2 regions of the Streptomyces sp. Z423-1 genome follow, and region 1 is predicted to be linked to the other one. Evidence: riboswitches for the same ligand, from Rfam matches in the RefSeq annotation. Region 1 holds a riboswitch; the other holds the start of a gene.
The links. A riboswitch is a leader RNA that binds a small molecule or an ion and turns the genes downstream of it on or off. The one in region 1 is predicted to bind cyclic di-AMP.
Positions count from the first base shown of each region.

Region 2: another riboswitch for cyclic di-AMP. It lies ahead of HJD23_RS25235 (transglycosylase family protein); the one in region 1 lies ahead of HJD23_RS22210 (M23 family metallopeptidase).

Region 1 covers NZ_CP053109.1:4,961,028-4,969,831, reverse strand. The annotation lists gene trmB (tRNA (guanosine(46)-N7)-methyltransferase TrmB) at 1-764, shown strand, start outside; gene HJD23_RS22215 (PrsW family intramembrane metalloprotease) at 831-2,147, shown strand; gene HJD23_RS22210 (M23 family metallopeptidase) at 2,238-3,287, opposite strand; cyclic di-AMP (ydaO/yuaA leader) riboswitch at 3,299-3,478, opposite strand; tRNA gene HJD23_RS22205 (tRNA-Met) at 3,772-3,845, opposite strand; gene HJD23_RS22200 (phosphopantetheine-binding protein) at 4,026-4,502, shown strand; gene HJD23_RS22195 (cupin domain-containing protein) at 4,444-4,962, shown strand; gene ribA (GTP cyclohydrolase II) at 5,000-5,626, opposite strand; gene HJD23_RS22185 (MarR family transcriptional regulator) at 5,749-6,261, opposite strand; gene HJD23_RS22180 (dihydrofolate reductase family protein) at 6,344-7,474, shown strand; gene HJD23_RS22175 (flavin reductase family protein) at 7,618-8,265, shown strand; gene HJD23_RS44005 (hypothetical protein) at 8,411-8,804, shown strand, end outside.
Region 2 covers NZ_CP053109.1:5,622,051-5,630,854, forward strand. The annotation lists gene HJD23_RS25215 (SurA N-terminal domain-containing protein) at 1-10, shown strand, start outside; gene HJD23_RS25220 (nucleoside triphosphate pyrophosphohydrolase) at 92-1,108, shown strand; gene HJD23_RS25225 (cytochrome P450) at 1,198-2,553, shown strand; gene HJD23_RS25230 (transglycosylase family protein) at 2,786-3,955, shown strand; cyclic di-AMP (ydaO/yuaA leader) riboswitch at 4,162-4,341, shown strand; gene HJD23_RS25235 (transglycosylase family protein) at 4,346-5,059, shown strand; gene eno (phosphopyruvate hydratase) at 5,342-6,622, shown strand; gene HJD23_RS25245 (septum formation initiator family protein) at 6,743-7,219, shown strand; gene HJD23_RS25250 (DUF501 domain-containing protein) at 7,239-7,784, shown strand; gene HJD23_RS25255 (Ppx/GppA phosphatase family protein) at 7,781-8,746, shown strand.

The DNA.
Region 1 (8,804 bases):
GGGCCAAGGGTGAACCGCGCTTCCCGGACGGCCCCAGGGCGGACCCCGCCGGCTCGCACTTCGAGCGGCGGATCCGGAGTTTCCAGCCGAGGCGGAGCCGGGTGACCGCGGGGCAGGCGGACGCGTTGCAGCGGCTCTGGCCCAAGTGGGGGCTGGACATCGACGGGCGGCAGGTCCTCGACCTCGGCGAGCTGTTCGGCAACGGCAGCCCCGTCGTGCTGGAGATCGGCTTCGGCATGGGCGAGGCCACCGCCCGGATGGCCGCAGCCGACCCGGACACCAACATCCTCGCCGTGGACGTACACACCCCCGGCCAGGGCAATCTGCTCAACCTCGCCGACCAGGGCGGCCTCAGCAACATCCGGGTGGCCAACGGCGACGCCATCATCCTGCTGCGCGAGATGCTCACCCCCGACTCCCTCGACGGGCTGCGCGTCTTCTTCCCCGACCCCTGGCCCAAGAAGCGGCACCACAAGCGCCGGCTGATCCAGCCGGACTTCCTCACCCTCGCCGCGAGCCGCCTGAAGCCGGGCGCGATCCTGCACTGCGCGACCGACTGGGAGCCGTACGCCGAGCAGATGCTGAAAGTGCTCACCGCGCACCCCGCCTTCGAGAACACCCGGCCCGACGGAGGTTTCGCGCCGCGCCCCGAATTCCGCCCGCTCACCCGTTTCGAGGGCCAGGGTCTGGACAAGGGTCATGTGGTGCGCGACCTGCTCTTCCGCCGCGTACCGCACGACGACCAGCGTGAAGGTCGACCGTAAGACCGGCGCGAAGGTCAGCCGTAAATCCCTCCCTCGTTCGAATCTTCCCTCGTTAGGGTCAATGCCGTGGCGATCAGTCCCCCGTACCCGACGAACCCCGGCATCCCCACCGGCGGCCCCCTGCGGCACGCGCACTGGTGGCAGAAGCGCTGGGTGCGGTACGGCGCGCTGATCACGCTGCTGACGCTGTCCGGCCTGGTGATCCTCGCCCTGGTCCGGGAACAGACCGGCACCGAGGGCTTCCTGGTCGGCCTGGGCCTCGCGATCCTGCCCGTGCCGCTGCTCATAGCCGCCTTCCGCTGGCTGGACCGGGTCGAGCCCGGCCCCTGGCGGAACCTGCTGTTCGCCTTCTCCTGGGGTGCCTGCGCGGCCGCGCTGATCGCGATCATCGCCAACAGCTTCGCGACGAGATGGATAGCCACCGCGACCGCCGACCCGACCAGCGCCGACACCTGGGGCGCCACGGTCATAGCCCCGATCGTGGAGGAGTCCGCCAAGGCGGCCGCGATCCTGCTGCTCTTCCTCTTCCGGCGCCGCGACTTCACCGGCATCCTCGACGGCGTCGTGATCGCCGGTGTCACCGCCACCGGCTTCGCCTTCACCGAGAACATCCTCTACCTCGGCACCGCCTTCGGCACCGACCAGCTGGCCGGCCACAGCGGGATCGCCTCCGTGACCGCCGCGACCTTCTTCGTGCGGGTCATCATGTCGCCGTTCGCGCACCCCCTGTTCACGGTGCTCACCGGCATCGGCTTCGGATTCGCCGCGCTCGCCGGGGAGCGCCAGCGGCTGCGCCGCATCCTGCTGCCCCCGGCCGGGCTGCTGCTCGCGATGGGCATGCACGCCTTCTGGAACGGCTCGGCGACCTTCGGCGACTACGGCTTCTTCGCGGTGTACGGCGGCTTCATGGTGCCCGCGTTCGGGCTGCTGACGTGGCTGGTGATCTGGACGCGGCAACGGGAGCTGCGCACGGTCCGCGAGGAGCTCCCGGCCTACGTCGTCGCCGGCTGGCTCTCGCCCGCCGAACCGTTCGCCCTGGGCTCGATGCGGGCGCGTCGGCTGGCCCGCGAGTACGCCGGCCACCACCTCGGCAAGCCGGCCGCCCGGGCGGTCGCGCAGTACGAGGCGTACGCCACGTCGCTGGCCTTCCTACGGCATCGGGGCCGCCGGGGCCGCGCCCGCGCGGACTTCGTCGTACGGGAGCGCGAGCTGCTCCAGGAGCTGTGGAACCGCCGCGAGATCGCCCGCCCGGCGCTGGAGTACGCGGCACGGGTGACAGCGCCGCCGCCGCCGGTGATGATGCCGCCGGTGTACGGCTGGGCACCGGGGCACGGGCCGACGGGGCCCTACCCCTACCCGGCGTACAACCCGTATCGGTCGTAGGCCCGTACAGGGCTGGGGACAGCGGAAACCGGCAGCCCTGACGTCGGGGGGGTTGCCGTCAGGACCGCCGGGGTTCGAGAGAAGCGCGTCTCAGGGGTTGAGGCCCTTGCTGCGCAGCCAGGCCAGCGGGTCGATGCCGCCGGAGCCGCCGGTGTGCACCTCCAGGTGCAGGTGCGCCCCGGTCACATTGCCCGTCGCGCCCACGCGGCCGATCACATCGCCCGTGGTGACCTTCTGGCCGACGCTGACGCCGATCGAGGACTGGTGGGCGTACCAGATCTCGGTGCCGTCGTCGAGGGTGAGCACGGTCTTGTAGCCGTACGACCCGCTCCAGCCCGCCTCGGTGATGGTGCCGCTGTGGACGGCCTTGATGGGCGTGCCGCTCGGCGCGGCGAAGTCGAGGCCGGTGTGGTAGCCGGACGACCACAGGGCGCCGGCCTGGCCGAAGGTGGAGGTGATGGTGTACGAGGAGGTCGGCAGCGTGTACTGCCTGGCCAGCGCGGCGAGCCGCTCGGCCTCGGCCTTCTCGCGGGCCTCCTCCTCGGCCTTGGCCTTGGCGGCGGCGGCCTTCTCCTGGGCCTCCTTCTCCGCCTTGGCGGCGGCCTCCGCGGCGGCCTTCTCGGCGGCCGCCGCGGCCTCGGCGGCGGCCTTGCTCTCGACCTGCTCCTGCTGCTGCTCGGCCTGCGCGATGATGCGGGCGCGCAGCGCCTCACCGGCGTCGGTGGTGCCCTCCGCGGTGTCCGCGGCGGTCGTGCCGAGGCTGCTGAGCGGGGCGCTCGCGGCCTTGGTCTCGGCGGAGTCGGAGTCGTCGTCGGATATCAGCGCGCCCACGGAGGGCAGGTCGGGCAGGGAGATCGACACCGGCGGCTTGCCGGTGTTCGCGCTGGCCATGCCGCCCGCGCCGACCGCGGCTATGACGCCGACGCCGAGAACGGTGGAGCTGCGGGCGAGTCCGCCGCCGCGCTGCTTGGAGACACGATGCCGGCCGCGTACGGGACGGATGGACTCCGCGGTGGGGTTCCACTCCTCCCACGGGCCCTCGTCGGTGCGCGGTGCGCCGTACACGAACGTGTCGGTGCTGTCGGCGGTGCGCTGGCCAGGCACGGACGGGGCTTGTGGGGCAGGCCGGTTGGACGCCACGTGGGCGTACTCCTTTCCTTCCTTCTCGCCTACCGGGTTAGCTGACGGGTTCGGAGCAGGAAGGTCTCCTACGCGCGTAAACCAGCCGTACTGCTACGGCGGCATACGCCCGATTCACCCCAAGGTGGTGGTTCCCCGGTTCCCTTGTGTGGCCGGTGAGGGCCCCGCGCGGGATTCGGCGCGTGCGCACGGAGCCGCCTCTTGTGACGGCTGGGACGACCGCGCTGTGTTATCGGACGTTAATAGAACCGAGGCCTGATTTCCAAGCCGTTCCGCTTGATCATTAACGTTTTCTGCCGGGACGTACAGGCCATGAACGGCGAAAATCGGGCGAGTTGACCGGCGTTCAGGACCGTAATCGCATCTGACTGTGTGTCAGTTGTTATGCGGAGGGCGTTTGCTCGCTCACCCCTGGTGACGGGCGTCGGCGGTAAACGACTCGGGGCCGGAATCCATGATCTGGATTCCGGCCCCGGGCCTTCAGTAGCGGGGACAGGATTTGAACCTGCGACCTCTGGGTTATGAGCCCAGCGAGCTACCGAGCTGCTCCACCCCGCGTCGGTGTGTCACCAGTGTACGCCATGCGCGGGGCCGGACGCGCCACAGCTTCCGTCCGCCCCGCTGACCAGCGATTTCCAGCCGCTCGGGGACCACCCGATCGAGCCGTGGCCGGTCGCCCGGGTCGGGCGTTCCTTATGAAGAAAGAACGGCTCGGAGACCGAACAGGAGCCCCTCCGTATGATCCAGATCGCGGGACGGACCGAGTTGCCCGAGCCGCTGGTCGCGCTGCTCGTCCACCACCTCGACGTGCCGGTGAGCCGGAGCCGGGTGACCTCGGAGGCCACCTTCGAGAGTCTCGGCATGGACTCGCTGGCCCTGAGGGAACTCGTCGTGGCCGCCGAGGAGGAGTTCGGCGTCGTACTGCCCGACGCGGCGCTGGACCTCTCCCCCGCCTCCACCCTCGGTGAAGCCGCGCGGGCCTTCTGCGATGCGTGCTGCTGCGGCCCTATGTCCTCGGCCGTAGGTCCCCGGCCCTCATTCCCCGGCCCGTCAAGATCAGCCAATGGGCCGATGTCGCCGTTCGGACGTGGGAGCCACGATGTCGGTGGAGGCCTGCCGGAAGGAGTCGGTGCAGGCCTGCCGAAGGGAGCGCATCATGTCGTACCCGGAACACCTCGAGTACCCGGAGCCCCGCTACCGCGGCGACAAGGGTGAAGTGAACGCGGTCTTCCGCCCGGCCGGCACCCCGCCGGACGTCTCCTCACCCGGCGGCTCGACGCACTACCTCGCCACCCATGAGTCGACCGGCGGCGAATTCGGTCTGTACAAGGTGGAGTTGGGTGCACGATCCGCCGGGGCAAAGACCCACTTCCACCGGGCGATGTCGGAGTCCTTCTACATCCTCTCGGGCGAACTGGAGCTCTACAACGGCGAGAAGTGGGTCACGGGCCGCGCGGGCGACTTCCTGTACGTACCGGTCGGCGGCCTGCACGCCTTCAAGAACGTGACCGACGAGCCCATGTCCATGCTTCTGCTCTTCTCCCCGGGCGCCCCCCGCGAGGAGTACTTCGAGCGGGTCGCCGAGATGGCGCAGCGCGGTGGCGAGGAACTCAAGCAGTTCCGCATCCGGCACGACAGCTACTTCGTGGAGGACTTCGAACCCGGGGCCGAGTAGTCCCGGGGCGGAGCAGTGCCGGACCCGAGCACCCCGCTCACCCCGCGTTCAGCTCCGCCAGCGGCAGGGTGTGCTGGGTCTGGAGGACCTTGGCGCGCAGGTAGCGGACGTTGTGGGCGGTCGTGAAGACGCCGGTGGGGACGCGGTCGTGGACGGTGATGCCGAGGCCGCGGAGCTGGTCGGCCTTGTCGGGGTTGTTGGACAGCAGGTCCAGGTCCGTGATGGACAGGGCGCGGAGCATCTGGGCGGCCGCCGTGTAGTCGCGGGCGTCCTCCGGGAGGCCGAGCGCGGCATTCGCCTCGTACGTGTCGAGGCCCTGGTCCTGAAGGGCGTACGCGTCGAGCTTGTTGTAGAGGCCGATGCCGCGCCCCTCCTGGCGGAGGTAGAGCAGCACGCCGCCGCGGGCCGCGATGCGCTCGACCGCCTCGCGCAGCTGGGGGCCGCAGTCGCAGCGGGCGGAGCCGAAGACGTCGCCGGTGAGGCATTCGGAGTGCAGGCGTACGAGGGGGCGGGGGCCGGGATCGCCGAGGACGACGGCGACGTGTTCCTGGCCGTCGGTCAGGCCGTGGAAGGTGACCAGGTCGGCGTCGACGCTGTAGCCGTCGTGGAAGCGCAGCGGTACCCGGACGCGGGCGCGCGGCGCGGCGGCAGGGAAGTCGGGCATACGGGTCTCCGGGGTCATGTGTTTCAGTTTTGAAGCAGCCCTTCGATCGGAGACCCTACGCCATGCTTTAAAGTTGAAGCAACATTTTTATGACCCACCTCATGGGGCCCCATCAGCCGCCCTCACGAGCACGGCGACGACCGCCGCCGCCACGGCACATCCCCCGCCGCGCTGCGCCCCTCATCCCCTTGCAGGGCCTGCGCGATCCCGGTGAAGATCTCCTCCAACTGCCCCACCTGCTCCGGGCTCAGATGATCGAACAACGTCGCGCGCACCGTCTCCACATGCCCCGGCGCCAGCCGCTCCACCACGGCCATCCCCTCGTCCGTCAGCGCGGCCACGCTGCCCCGCTTGTCCCAGCGGCACTCCTCGCGCCGTACCAGCCCGTCCTTCTCCAGCCGGGTGACGGCGTACGTCAGCCGGCTGCGGGTGATCTTCAGCTTCTCCGCGAGATCGGTCATCCGGAGGCGGCGTTCCGGGGTCTCGGAGAGGTTGGCGAGGATGGAGTAGTACAGGTGCGGCATGCCGGCCTCCTGCTGGAGCTGCCGGTCGAGCGCGTCCTCCAGGAGGAGGGTGGCTCCCATGTACGCGCGCCAGGCGCGCTGCTCCTCCGGGGTGAGCCAGCGAGTCGTCATGGCACCAGTGTAGATTTGCTTAAAACTTGAACCAAGCCCGCCGGTCCTCCCCGGTCCACCGGCCCCGAGGTGGAGTGCGCCCATGCCCTACCCCTACGTCCTCCTGTCCGCCGCCGTCTCCCTCGACGGCTACCTGGACGACACCGGCCCCGAACGCCTCCTCCTGTCCAGCCCGGCCGACTTCGACCGGGTCGACGAGGTCCGCGCGTCCGTCGACGCGATCCTCGTCGGCGCCGGCACGATCCGCGCCGACAACCCCCGGCTGCTGGTCAACTCCCCCGAGCGACGGGCGGCCCGGGTGGCGGCGGGGAAGCCGGAGTACCCCTTGAAGGTCACGGTCAGCGGCTCCGGCGACCTGGACCCGACCGCCAACTTCTGGCACACGGGCGGCGAAAGGGTCGTCTGTACGACGACGGAGGGCGCCCTGCGCCTCAAGGAGACGCCCGTCGCGGCGGACGTCGTCGCGCTCGGCGACACCCTCGACTGGCGGGCGCTGCTCGCGCATCTGCACGACGTACGCGGCGTCCACCGCCTGATGGTGGAGGGCGGCGGCACGATCCACACCCAACTCCTCCTGGAGGGCCTGGCCGACGAACTCCAACTCGTCCTCGCCCCCCTCTTCGTCGGCGACCCGTCCGCCCCCCGCCTCTTCGGCCCGGGCCACTACCAGTCCGGACGCCTGCGCCTGGTCGAGACACGGCCCATCGAAGACGTCGTCCTCATGCGCTACGAGCCCACCGCCCCCGGTGCCGGACGGCTGGCCGCGGCGGCCGACCGCCGCTGGCTGGCCCTGGCGTGCGAGCTGGCGGCGCTGTGCCCGCCGTCGGAGACGGCGTTCAGCGTGGGCGCGGTGGTCGTGGCGGAGGACGGTACGGAGCTGGCGCGCGGCCACTCGCGGGAGGGCGGCGACCCGGTCGTGCACGCGGAGGAGGCGGCGCTCGCGAAGATCGCGCCCGGCGACCCCCGGCTGCCCGGCGCCACGGTGTACACCAGCCTGGAGCCCTGCACCCGGCGGGCCTCCCGGCCCCGGCCCTGCGCGCGGTTGATCCTCGACGCCGGGGTGGGGCGGGTGGTGACGGCCTGGCGCGAACCGGACACGTTCGTGGCGGGGGCCGACGGGAGCGGGGTGTTGGCGGGGGCGGGGGTGGATGTGGTGGTGCTGGCCGAGTACGAGGGGGCGGCCAAGGGGCCGAATCGGCATCTGGTGGGGTGAGGAGTGTCGCTCGCATGCTTCGGCCTTCACCGAAACGCCGCGAGCCTAGCGTTCGAGGCATGACAACTGGCACAACGGGCACGCCCGACAGCACTCGTACGACGGGCACGACCGACACGACTCGTACAACTGGCACGCACCGCGTGATCCGCCCCAGCATCCTCTACTTCGGAACCCCGGTGGTCCTGCTCACCACCGAGAACGAGGACGGATCCGTCAACCTCGCTCCGATCTCGTCCGCCTGGGCGCTGGGGCAGCGCGTCGTCCTGGGGCTGGGCAGCGAGAGCCAGACGGTACGCAATCTCGGGGCGCGCCCGGAGCTGGTGATCAGTGTCGCCTCCCCGGAGTTGTGGGAGCGGGTGGAGCGCCTCGCACCGCTCACCGGGGCCGACCCCGTGCCGCCCGGCAAGAGGGCGGTGTACCGGTACGAGCGTGACAAGTTCGCCGCGGCCGGGCTCACGCCGGTGGACTCCGACGTCGTACGGCCGCCCCGGGTCGCCGAGTGCGGGCTGCACCTGGAGGCGAGGGCGGTCGCGCTCACGGCGGGCGGGGAGGGCCGGTTCCACAGCGTCGAGTGCGAGGTGCTGCGCGTGCACGCCGCCGAACACATCGTCGTACCGGGCACGCACCACATCGACCCGGCAGTGTGGAGCCCGCTCATCTACAACTTCCGGCACTATCACGGGCTCGCTCCCGAGCTGGGGCACGGCTTTCGGTCGGAGACGGCGGGGCCGGGGACGGGGCCGGGGATGCGACCGTGCGGCCGGAGCTCCGCGCGCGCCCCCGAATGAGCCCGAACTCCCGCCGGGCGCCCCCGAGTTCCCCGGAGGGGTCCCTGTCCTCCGTGCGTAAAACAAGCGACGCTGCCACCTCAGCGACCCCGCGACGCAGCCGTCGCCGCAGGCAGCGTCCGAGGAGCAAGGAGCAGGGGACGACATGAGATTCCTGGACCGTGAGCGCGCGGCCCTCACCAGGCTGCTGCCGGGGCTCGACGACAGTCTGCGCGCCGTGCCGCTGATGACCCTCGAAGGGCCCGACAGCCCCGGAATCGGGCTGTTCCGCAAGAGCGGAGGTCCCGGGCTGCTCGCACCGGCGGCGCTCCAGGGCCGGGGGGCCTCGGCGCTGGAGGCCGTACGGGTACAGCGCGCGCTCGGCAGCCGCTCTCCCTCGCTCGCCGTGGCGACGACCATGCACCACTTCTCGATGGCCACCCTGGTGGGGCTGAGCGGCACCGGTGAGGGCCTGGAGTGGATGCTCGTGCAGGCCGTCGCCACCGACGACCTGCTGATGGCGTCCGGATTCGCCGAGGGGCGCAGCGGGCACGGCATCC
Region 2 (8,804 bases), 660 kb from region 1:
AACGGCATAGCGCGCTACGTTCATCCGATGATCGCACCCACGCCTGTGGATAACTCACGGGCTTGTCGGCGGTGTGGGTTACGTTCGGATCGTGAACGCAACCAGCTTCGACAGCGCTCCTGACGCCGCTCGGGGTGGGACCACCCACCCCGACCCCGGCCGTATCGTCCTGCTCACCACCAGCCACCGCGTCGCCCCCGGCCTGCTCTCCTGGCCCGCGTGGCAGGCGCTGCACGCCGCAGACCGGGTGCTGTGCGCGGACGGGGCGCATCCGCAGCTGCCGTATCTGCGGGAGGCGGGGATATCGGTGGAGGAGGCCTCGCCGACCGCCGAGGAGCTGGTCGAGGTGTGCGCGGGCGGACGGACGGTGGTCGTCGTCGCCACCGGTGAGGGCGAGCCGGTCCTGACGGACGGCCTGGCGCGGCTCGCCGGCAGCGGGCGGTTCCGTATGCCGGAGCTGGAGCTGCTCCCCGCCTCCTACGACCTGCCCGGCGCCCGCCTGCTCGACCTCATCCAGGTCATGGACCGCATCCGCGCCGAATGCCCGTGGTCGTCCCGGCAGACCCACCAGGGCCTGGCGAAGTACGGCATCGAGGAGGCCTACGAACTCGTCGAGGCGATCGAGGACGGCGACCGCGACGAACTCCGCGAGGAACTGGGCGACGTCCTCCTCCAGGTCGTCTTCCACGCCCGGATAGCCCAGGAGGACCCGGACGCCCCCTTCTCCATCGACGACGTCGCGGCCACCATCGTCGCCAAGCTCATCCACCGCCACCCGCATGTCTTCGGCGAGGAGACCGCCTCCACCCCCGAGGAGGTCAAGGAACACTGGCTGCGCACGAAGGCCCAGGAGAAGCAGCGGACCTCGGTGACCGAGGGCATCCCGCTGCACCAGCCCGGCCTGGCCCTCGCGGCGAAGCTGGCGTCCCGCGTGCGCACGGCGGGACTGGACGTGCCACTGCCGACGGGCGAGGGCATGGGGTACGAGCTGCTGACGCTGGCGATACGCGCCGAGGCGGAGGGCGTGGACCCGGAGGCGGCACTGCGGGCGGCGGCCCGGGCCTATCGGGACACGATCATGGAGACGGAGGCGGCCAGGAAGACCTGAGGAGCGACCTGCCAGCCGGTCAACTGAGCGTGCATTGCGGCGCGACCCACGCCCGGCGATCCCCCCACCCCTCCGGATACCGTCAAGGAGTGACCGACCAGCACCACCCCGACACGCCCACACCCAGGCCCACGCCCACACCCAGGCCCACGCCCACACCCACGGCCAAGCCCACCCCGGCGCCCACGCCCAACCCCACCCCGGCGCCCGAGCTCTTCACCTGGGAGTTCGCCACCGACCCCTACCCCGCCTACGCCTGGCTCCGCGAGCACGCCCCCGTGCACAGGACGAAGCTGCCCAGCGGGGTGGAGGCCTGGCTGGTCACCCGATACACCGACGCCAAGCAGGCCCTCGCCGACCAGCGGCTGTCGAAGAATCCCGCGCACCACGACGAGCCCGCGCACGCCAAGGGGAAGACAGGGATCCCCGGTGAGCGCAAGGCCGAGTTGATGACGCATCTGCTCAACATCGATCCGCCGGACCACACCCGGCTGCGGCGGCTCGTGTCGAAGGCGTTCACACCGCGCCGTGTCGCCGAGTTCGCGCCGCGCGTGCAGGAGCTCACCGACGACCTCATCGGCCGGTTCGCGCGCAACGGCTCCGCCGACCTCATCCACGAGTTCGCCTTCCCGCTCCCCATCTACGCCATCTGCGACATGCTCGGCGTCCCCCGCGAGGACCAGGACGACTTCCGGGACTGGGCGGGCATGATGATCCGGCACGGCGGGGGCCCGCGGGGCGGGGTCGCGCGGTCGGTGAAGATGATGCGCGGCTACCTCTCCGAGCTGATCCATCGCAAGCGCGAAGCGCTCCCCGCCGAACCCACCCCGGGCGAGGACCTCATCTCCGGCCTCATCCGCGCCTCGGACCACGGCGAGCACCTCACCGAGAACGAGGCGGCGGCCATGGCCTTCATCCTGCTGTTCGCCGGTTTCGAGACCACCGTGAATCTCATCGGCAACGGCACCTATGCCCTCCTCACCCACCCCGGGCAACGCACCCGCCTCCAGCAGTCCCTCGCCCGGGGCGAACGCGCCCTGCTCGCAACCGGCGTCGAGGAACTCCTCCGCTACGACGGCCCCGTAGAGCTCGCCACCTGGCGGTTCGCCACGCAGCCGCTCACCATCGGCGGCCAGGACATCGCACCCGGCGATCCCGTCCTCGTCGTACTCGCCGCCGCCGACCGGGATCCGGAGCGGTTCGCGGACCCGGACACCCTCGACCTCGCCCGCCGTGACAACCAGCACCTCGGCTACGGCCATGGCATCCACTACTGCCTCGGCGCGCCCCTCGCCCGCCTGGAGGGCCAGACCGCGCTCGCCACCCTCCTCACCCGCCTGCCGGACCTGCGACTCGCGGTGGATCCGGGCGAACTGCGGTGGCGCGGCGGGCTCATCATGCGGGGGCTGCGGACGTTGCCGGTGGAGTTCACCCCCGTGCCGTAGCCGACCGGCACACACGCGGGGCACAAGCGGGGCACGCCGGGGGGCACAAGCGGCGGGACGCAAGCGCAAGTCACCAGCGCAAACATGACACGCGTTCAATTCTGTGATCTTCACGTGATCTGCGCGGCATTAACTTGTGACAAGTGATCGTCTGCCGATACGTTCACCCATCAGCGCGGCACCCCACCATCGGCGCCCCGCAGGTCCTTGCTGTCTCGCGAAAGGCCCCCGCATGCTCTCCGGGAACGGTCGTCACCGTCGCCCCCGCCAGGCACCCGCTCTCGTCGTCGCCGCCGGTGTGACCGGCTCAGCCATCGCCATTCCCCTCCTCGGCGCCACCGGCGCGAGCGCGGCCAGCGGGACGACCTGGGACCGGGTCGCGGAGTGCGAGACCGGTGGCTCCTGGAGTGCCGACACGGGTAACGGGTACTACGGCGGGCTCCAACTCTCCCAGGCGGACTGGGAGAAGTACGGCGGCCTCACCTACGCCGCGAGCGCGGACCGGGCCAGCCGTTCGCAGCAGATCGCCGTCGCCGAGAAGGTCCTCGCGGACCAGGGTGTCGGCGCGTGGGCGACCTGCGGTCCGCTCGTGGGGCTCGACACGGACTCCGCGTCGGCCCGGGTCGACACGGGTGTGGCCGGTGACGCGTCGAGCACTCCGTTGGATACGAGATCCGACGTTTCAGGCATTCTGTCCAACTCGCTTGGATTGTCCAACTCGCCCGGTGGCTCCTACTCCGGTGGCACCGGCAGTCCCGACGGCTCAAGTGGGGCCAACGGGTCCAATGGCTCCAACAGTTCCAATGGGCCCAACGGATCTGATGCACCCACGAATTCGATCAATCCCACCGAATCCGCTGAATCGGCCGAATCGGCCGAATCCACCCCGTCCTCCGGCTCCACCTCCTCCACCCCCTCCACCCCTTCCGGCGCCTCCACCCCCTCCTCCGGGTCCGAGTCCAGCGGATCCCCCGCATCCCCCGCATCCCCCACATTCCCCGGGTTCAGCCAATCCCCCGAATCGGGCGAATCCCTCCCATTCTCCTCGTCTCCTGACGTGTCATCGAGCACGCCAAGCACCTCGAACCTCACCGACACGGGCGCTCTCCTCGGCATCGGCAAGCACCGCGGGGGCAGCGCGAACGAGGATGCGGCGGGCGGTCGTACCGTCGAATCCTCCGGGCGGCACGCCTCGCGCAGTGGTGCCACCACCCGTGCGGCAGGCGACGGTTCATACACCGTCCGGGAGGGCGACAGCCTCTCGGGGATCGCCGACTCCCTTGGTGTGCAGGGCGGATGGTCCACCCTCTACGCCGAGAACAAGGACTCCCTCGGCGCCGACCCGGACCTCATCCTCCCCGGTCAGACGCTGGATGTCGGCGTCGAGTCGGCCGGCGAGTAGGTGCGGGAAACGGCCCACGAACAGCGGGAGTTCACGTCACACTTCGAGCCGAATGTCCGGTTTGGCGAAAGTGTGGGATGAGTCTCAGAAGCCCTGATCGTCTTTGAAATTCCGCCGATCGCGTGTCTACGGTCATGACCGCTCGCCAACACGAGCCCCGGTTGCCGCAACGCCGAATCCTGCCAGCGGCTGCCCGGGAACAGTCGTCGCGTCAAGCGCCGTAGGCAGGAGCGGGGGACCCAAGGTAAGTGCCGGGCCCGGCAGTTGAGGCGACTCAGCGCCGGAACCGGCTTGGGGTGAAGCCACGCCTCCGACGGAGGTGTGGCCGGGCAACTCAACCGGCCCGAACCCGACAGCTCACCTCGCAGGCGTCGGTGAGGGGATCCAACCATGCTGTTTTCCGGCAAGGGCAAGCACCGTCGTCCGTCCAAGACCGCTCGCGCCATCGCCGCCGTCGGCGTCACCGGCGCCGCCGCCGTCGCCGCCCCGCTGATGGCGGCCGGCAACGCCTCCGCCGCCACCGCCTCCGAGTGGGACGCGGTCGCCCAGTGCGAGTCCGGCGGCAACTGGTCCATCAACACCGGCAACGGCTACTACGGCGGCCTGCAGTTCTCCGCCTCGACCTGGGCCGCGTACGGCGGTACGCAGTACGCCGCCACGGCCGACCGGGCCACCAAGGCGCAGCAGATACAGATCGCCGAGAAGGTGCTCGCGGGTCAGGGCAAGGGCGCCTGGCCGCACTGCGGCAAGGGCCTGTCGAACGCCACCTACACCGGCGGCGGCTCCGCCGGCAGCGGCTCCTCGCAGAGCACCAAGCAGGAGAGCACCCAGCAGAGCACCGAGACCAGCACGCGTGCGACCGAGCAGCAGTCGGCCTCCCGCTCGCAGGAGCGTCCGGCCGCGAAGGAGACGGTCACCACCCCGACCGGCGGCAAGGTCAAGAAGGGCGACGGCGAGTACAAGGTCGTCGAGGGCGACTCGCTCAGCACCATCGCCGCCGAGCACGACGTCAAGGGCGGCTGGGAGAAGCTGTTCGAGCTGAACAAGGACATCGTCGAGGACGCCGACCTCATCTACCCGGGCCAGCAGCTGCACCTGAAGTAACACGGGTCCAGCTACGGTCCGAGGGGCTGACCCCCGTGAGGGTTCCTCCCCCGTTCCCCACGGGCTTCCCGCCCCGGTGCGTGTTCCCCCGTACGCACCGGGGCGGGGCTTTTTGTGTCACCGTTACGCACCGGCGTCTTTGTTCCGTTCGGAAACAATTTACTCTCGGTTCCGTCCACGGGGTGGGCGACCGGCTGGCCGATCGCACGGAGCCGGTTAGGCTCGTCTCGCAGAGCCGCTGCGGTCCTGCTCAACCGCGTCACATCCACGAAGGAGATGCTCGTGCCGTCCATCGACGTCGTCGTAGCCCGGGAAATCCTGGACTCCCGAGGCAACCCCACGGTCGAGGTCGAGGTCGGCCTCGACGACGGCAGCACGGGTCGTGCCGCCGTCCCGTCCGGCGCCTCCACGGGCGCCTTCGAGGCCATCGAACTCCGCGACGGCGACCCCAACCGTTACCTCGGCAAGGGCGTCGAGAAGGCCGTCCTGGCCGTCATCGAGCAGATCGGGCCGGAGCTGGTCGGCTACGACGCCACCGAGCAGCGCCTGATCGACCAGGCGATGTTCGACCTGGACGCCACCGACAACAAGGGCTCCCTCGGCGCCAACGCCATCCTCGGCGTCTCGCTCGCCGTCGCGCACGCCGCCTCCGAGGCCAGCGACCTCCCCCTCTTCCGCTACCTGGGCGGCCCCAACGCGCACCTGCTGCCGGTGCCGATGATGAACATCCTGAACGGCGGCTCGCACGCCGACTCCAACGTGGACATCCAGGAGTTCATGATCGCCCCGATCGGCGCGGAGTCCTTCTCCGAGGCCCTGCGCTGGGGCGCCGAGGTCTACCACACCCTGAAGAAGGTCCTGAAGAGCAAGGGCCTGGCCACCGGCCTCGGCGACGAGGGCGGCTTCGCCCCGAACCTGGACTCCAACCGCGCCGCCCTCGACCTCATCCTCGAGGCCATCAAGGAGGCCGGCTACACCCCCGGCGAGCAGATCGCCCTCGCGCTCGACGTGGCCGCGTCCGAGTTCTACAAGGACGGCGTCTACGTCTTCGAGGGCAAGGAGCGCTCGGCCACCGAGATGACCGAGTACTACGCCGAGCTGGTCGAGGCGTACCCGCTGGTCTCCATCGAGGACCCGCTGTTCGAGGACGACTGGGAGGGCTGGAAGACCATCACCGCCAAGCTCGGTGACAAGGTCCAGCTCGTCGGCGACGACCTGTTCGTCACCAACCCCGAGCGCCTCGCCCGCGGCATCGAGGAGGGCGCGGCCAACGCCCTGCTGGTCAAGGTCAACCAGATCGGCTCGCTGACCGAGACGCTGGACGCCGTCGAGCTGGCCCAGCGCAACGGCTTCAAGTGCATGATGTCCCACCGCTCCGGCGAGACCGAGGACGTCACGATCGCCGACCTCGCCGTCGCCACCAACTGCGGCCAGATCAAGACCGGCGCCCCGGCCCGCTCCGAGCGCGTCGCCAAGTACAACCAGCTGCTGCGCATCGAGGAGATCCTCGACGACGCCGCGGTGTACGCCGGCCGCAGCGCGTTCCCCCGCTTCAAGGGCTGACAGCTGACACCCGGCCGACACCCTGGCTGACACCAGTAGGCAGCGTCGTACGTACGTCCCCGTACCCGGTCCCGTACCGTGTGCGGGGACGTACGCGCGTGGACGGGAGGCGGAAGCCAGATGGCCGTGAGAGACCGGGACCGTTTCTCCACCGCGACCAGGATCCGTCTGCTCGGCGAGCAGACGGCGGCCCGCGTCTACCGTTCGCAGACCCGCCGCCAGGCCCGCCGCTCCCGGCTCACCGGCCGCGCCGCCCTGCTCGCCCTCGTCGTCTGTTCCCTGGTCGTCGCCCTCGCCTACCCGATAAGGCAGTACGTCGCCCAGCGCGCCGAGATCGCCGACCTGCAGCGGCAGAAGGAACAGGCCCGGCAGCGGGTCGAGGAACTGCGCGATCTCAAGGCACGTTGGCAGGACGACGCGTACGCGGAGCAGCAGATCCGTGAGCGGCTGCACTACGTCATGCCCGACGAGACCGGCTACATCATGATCGACCCGGACGCGGTCAAGCAGTCGCGCACCGACCTGGGTGTGGCCGACCGCCCCTGGTACACGAACGTCTGGGACGGCGTCGACAAGTCGGACGCCTCCGACCAGTGACCACAAGAGAAAGAACGTCATGCAAACGCCCCCGCCGCCCACCCCGCGCACCGAGCCCACCGACGCGGACGTCGAGGCCTTCAAGCAGCAGCTCGGGCGGCCGCCGCGCGGACTGCGCGCGATCGCGCACCGGTGCCCGTGCGGGCAGCCGGACGTCGTGGAGACCGCCCCGCGGCTGCCCGACGGCACTCCCTTCCCGACGCTGTACTACCTGACGTGCCCGCGGGCCTCGTCCGCCATCGGCACACTGGAGGCCGAGGGCGTGATGAAGGAGATGACGGCCCGGCTGGAGACCGACCCGGAGCTCGCCGCCGCGTACCGCGCCGCGCACGAGGACTACATCCGGCGCCGGGACGAGATCGAGGAGCTGAAGGGCTTTCCGAGCGCTGGCGGCATGCCGGACCGGGTGAAGTGCCTGCACGTGCTGGTCGCCCACTCCCTGGCGGCCGGGCCGGGCGTGAACCCGCTCGGCGACGAGGCCCTGGCCATGCTGCCGGAGTGGTGGCGCAAGGGGCCGTGTGTGTCCGTGGCGGACTCCGGGGCGAACGAGGAGGACGACCAGTGACCCGTGTGGCCGCCATCGACTGCGGTACGAACTCCATCCGGCTCCTCGTCGCCGATGCCGACCCGGCCACCGGGGAACTCGTCGATCTGGACCGCCGTATGACCATCGTGCGCCTCGGCCAGGGCGTCGACCGTACGGGCCGGCTCGCCCCCGAGGCGCTGGAGCGCACCTTCGCCGCCTGCCGCGACTATGCGGCGATCATCAAGGAGCACGGCGCCGAGCGGCTCCGCTTCGTCGCCACGTCCGCCTCCCGGGACGCCGAGAACCGGGACGAGTTCGTGCGCGGGGTCATGGACATCCTGGGTGTCGAGCCCGAGGTCGTCACCGGGGACCAGGAGGCCGAGTTCTCCTTCACGGGCGCGACGAAGGAGCTGGCGGAGCACGATCACCTGCCCAAGCCCTACCTCGTGGTGGACATCGGCGGCGGGTCGACCGAGTTCGTCGTCGGCGAGGAGCACGTCCGCGCGGCGCGCTCCGTGGACGTCGGCTGCGTGCGGATGACCGAGCGTCACCTGGTCCGCGACGGCGTCGTCTCCGACCCGCCCTCCGAGGAGCAGATCGCGGCGATGCGGGCCGACATCGAGGCGGCCCTCGACCTCGCCGAGCGGACGGTGCCGCTGCGGGAGGCGAAGACGCTGGTGGGGCTCGCCGGTTCGGTCACCACGGTGTCGGCGATCGCCCAGGACCTGCCCGAGTACGACTCGACCCGCATCCACCACTCCCGGGTCACCCTGGACCGGGTCCGCGAGATCACCGACTGGCTTCTGCACTCCACCCACGCCGAGCGTGCGGCCGTACCCTCCATGCATCCGGGGCGAGTCGACGTCATCGCGGCGGGAGCGCTGGTGCTGCTCTCGATCATGGAACGGATCGGCGCCGGGGAGGTCGTGGTGAGCGAGCACGACATCCTGGACGGCATCGCGTTCAAGGTGGCGGAGGACGCCGTTTCTACTGGTCAGTAGCCATCGGCTGAGCAGGTCGGCCGGCGTATGAGCGCGTCCGAGGGGGCCTTCCGGCCCT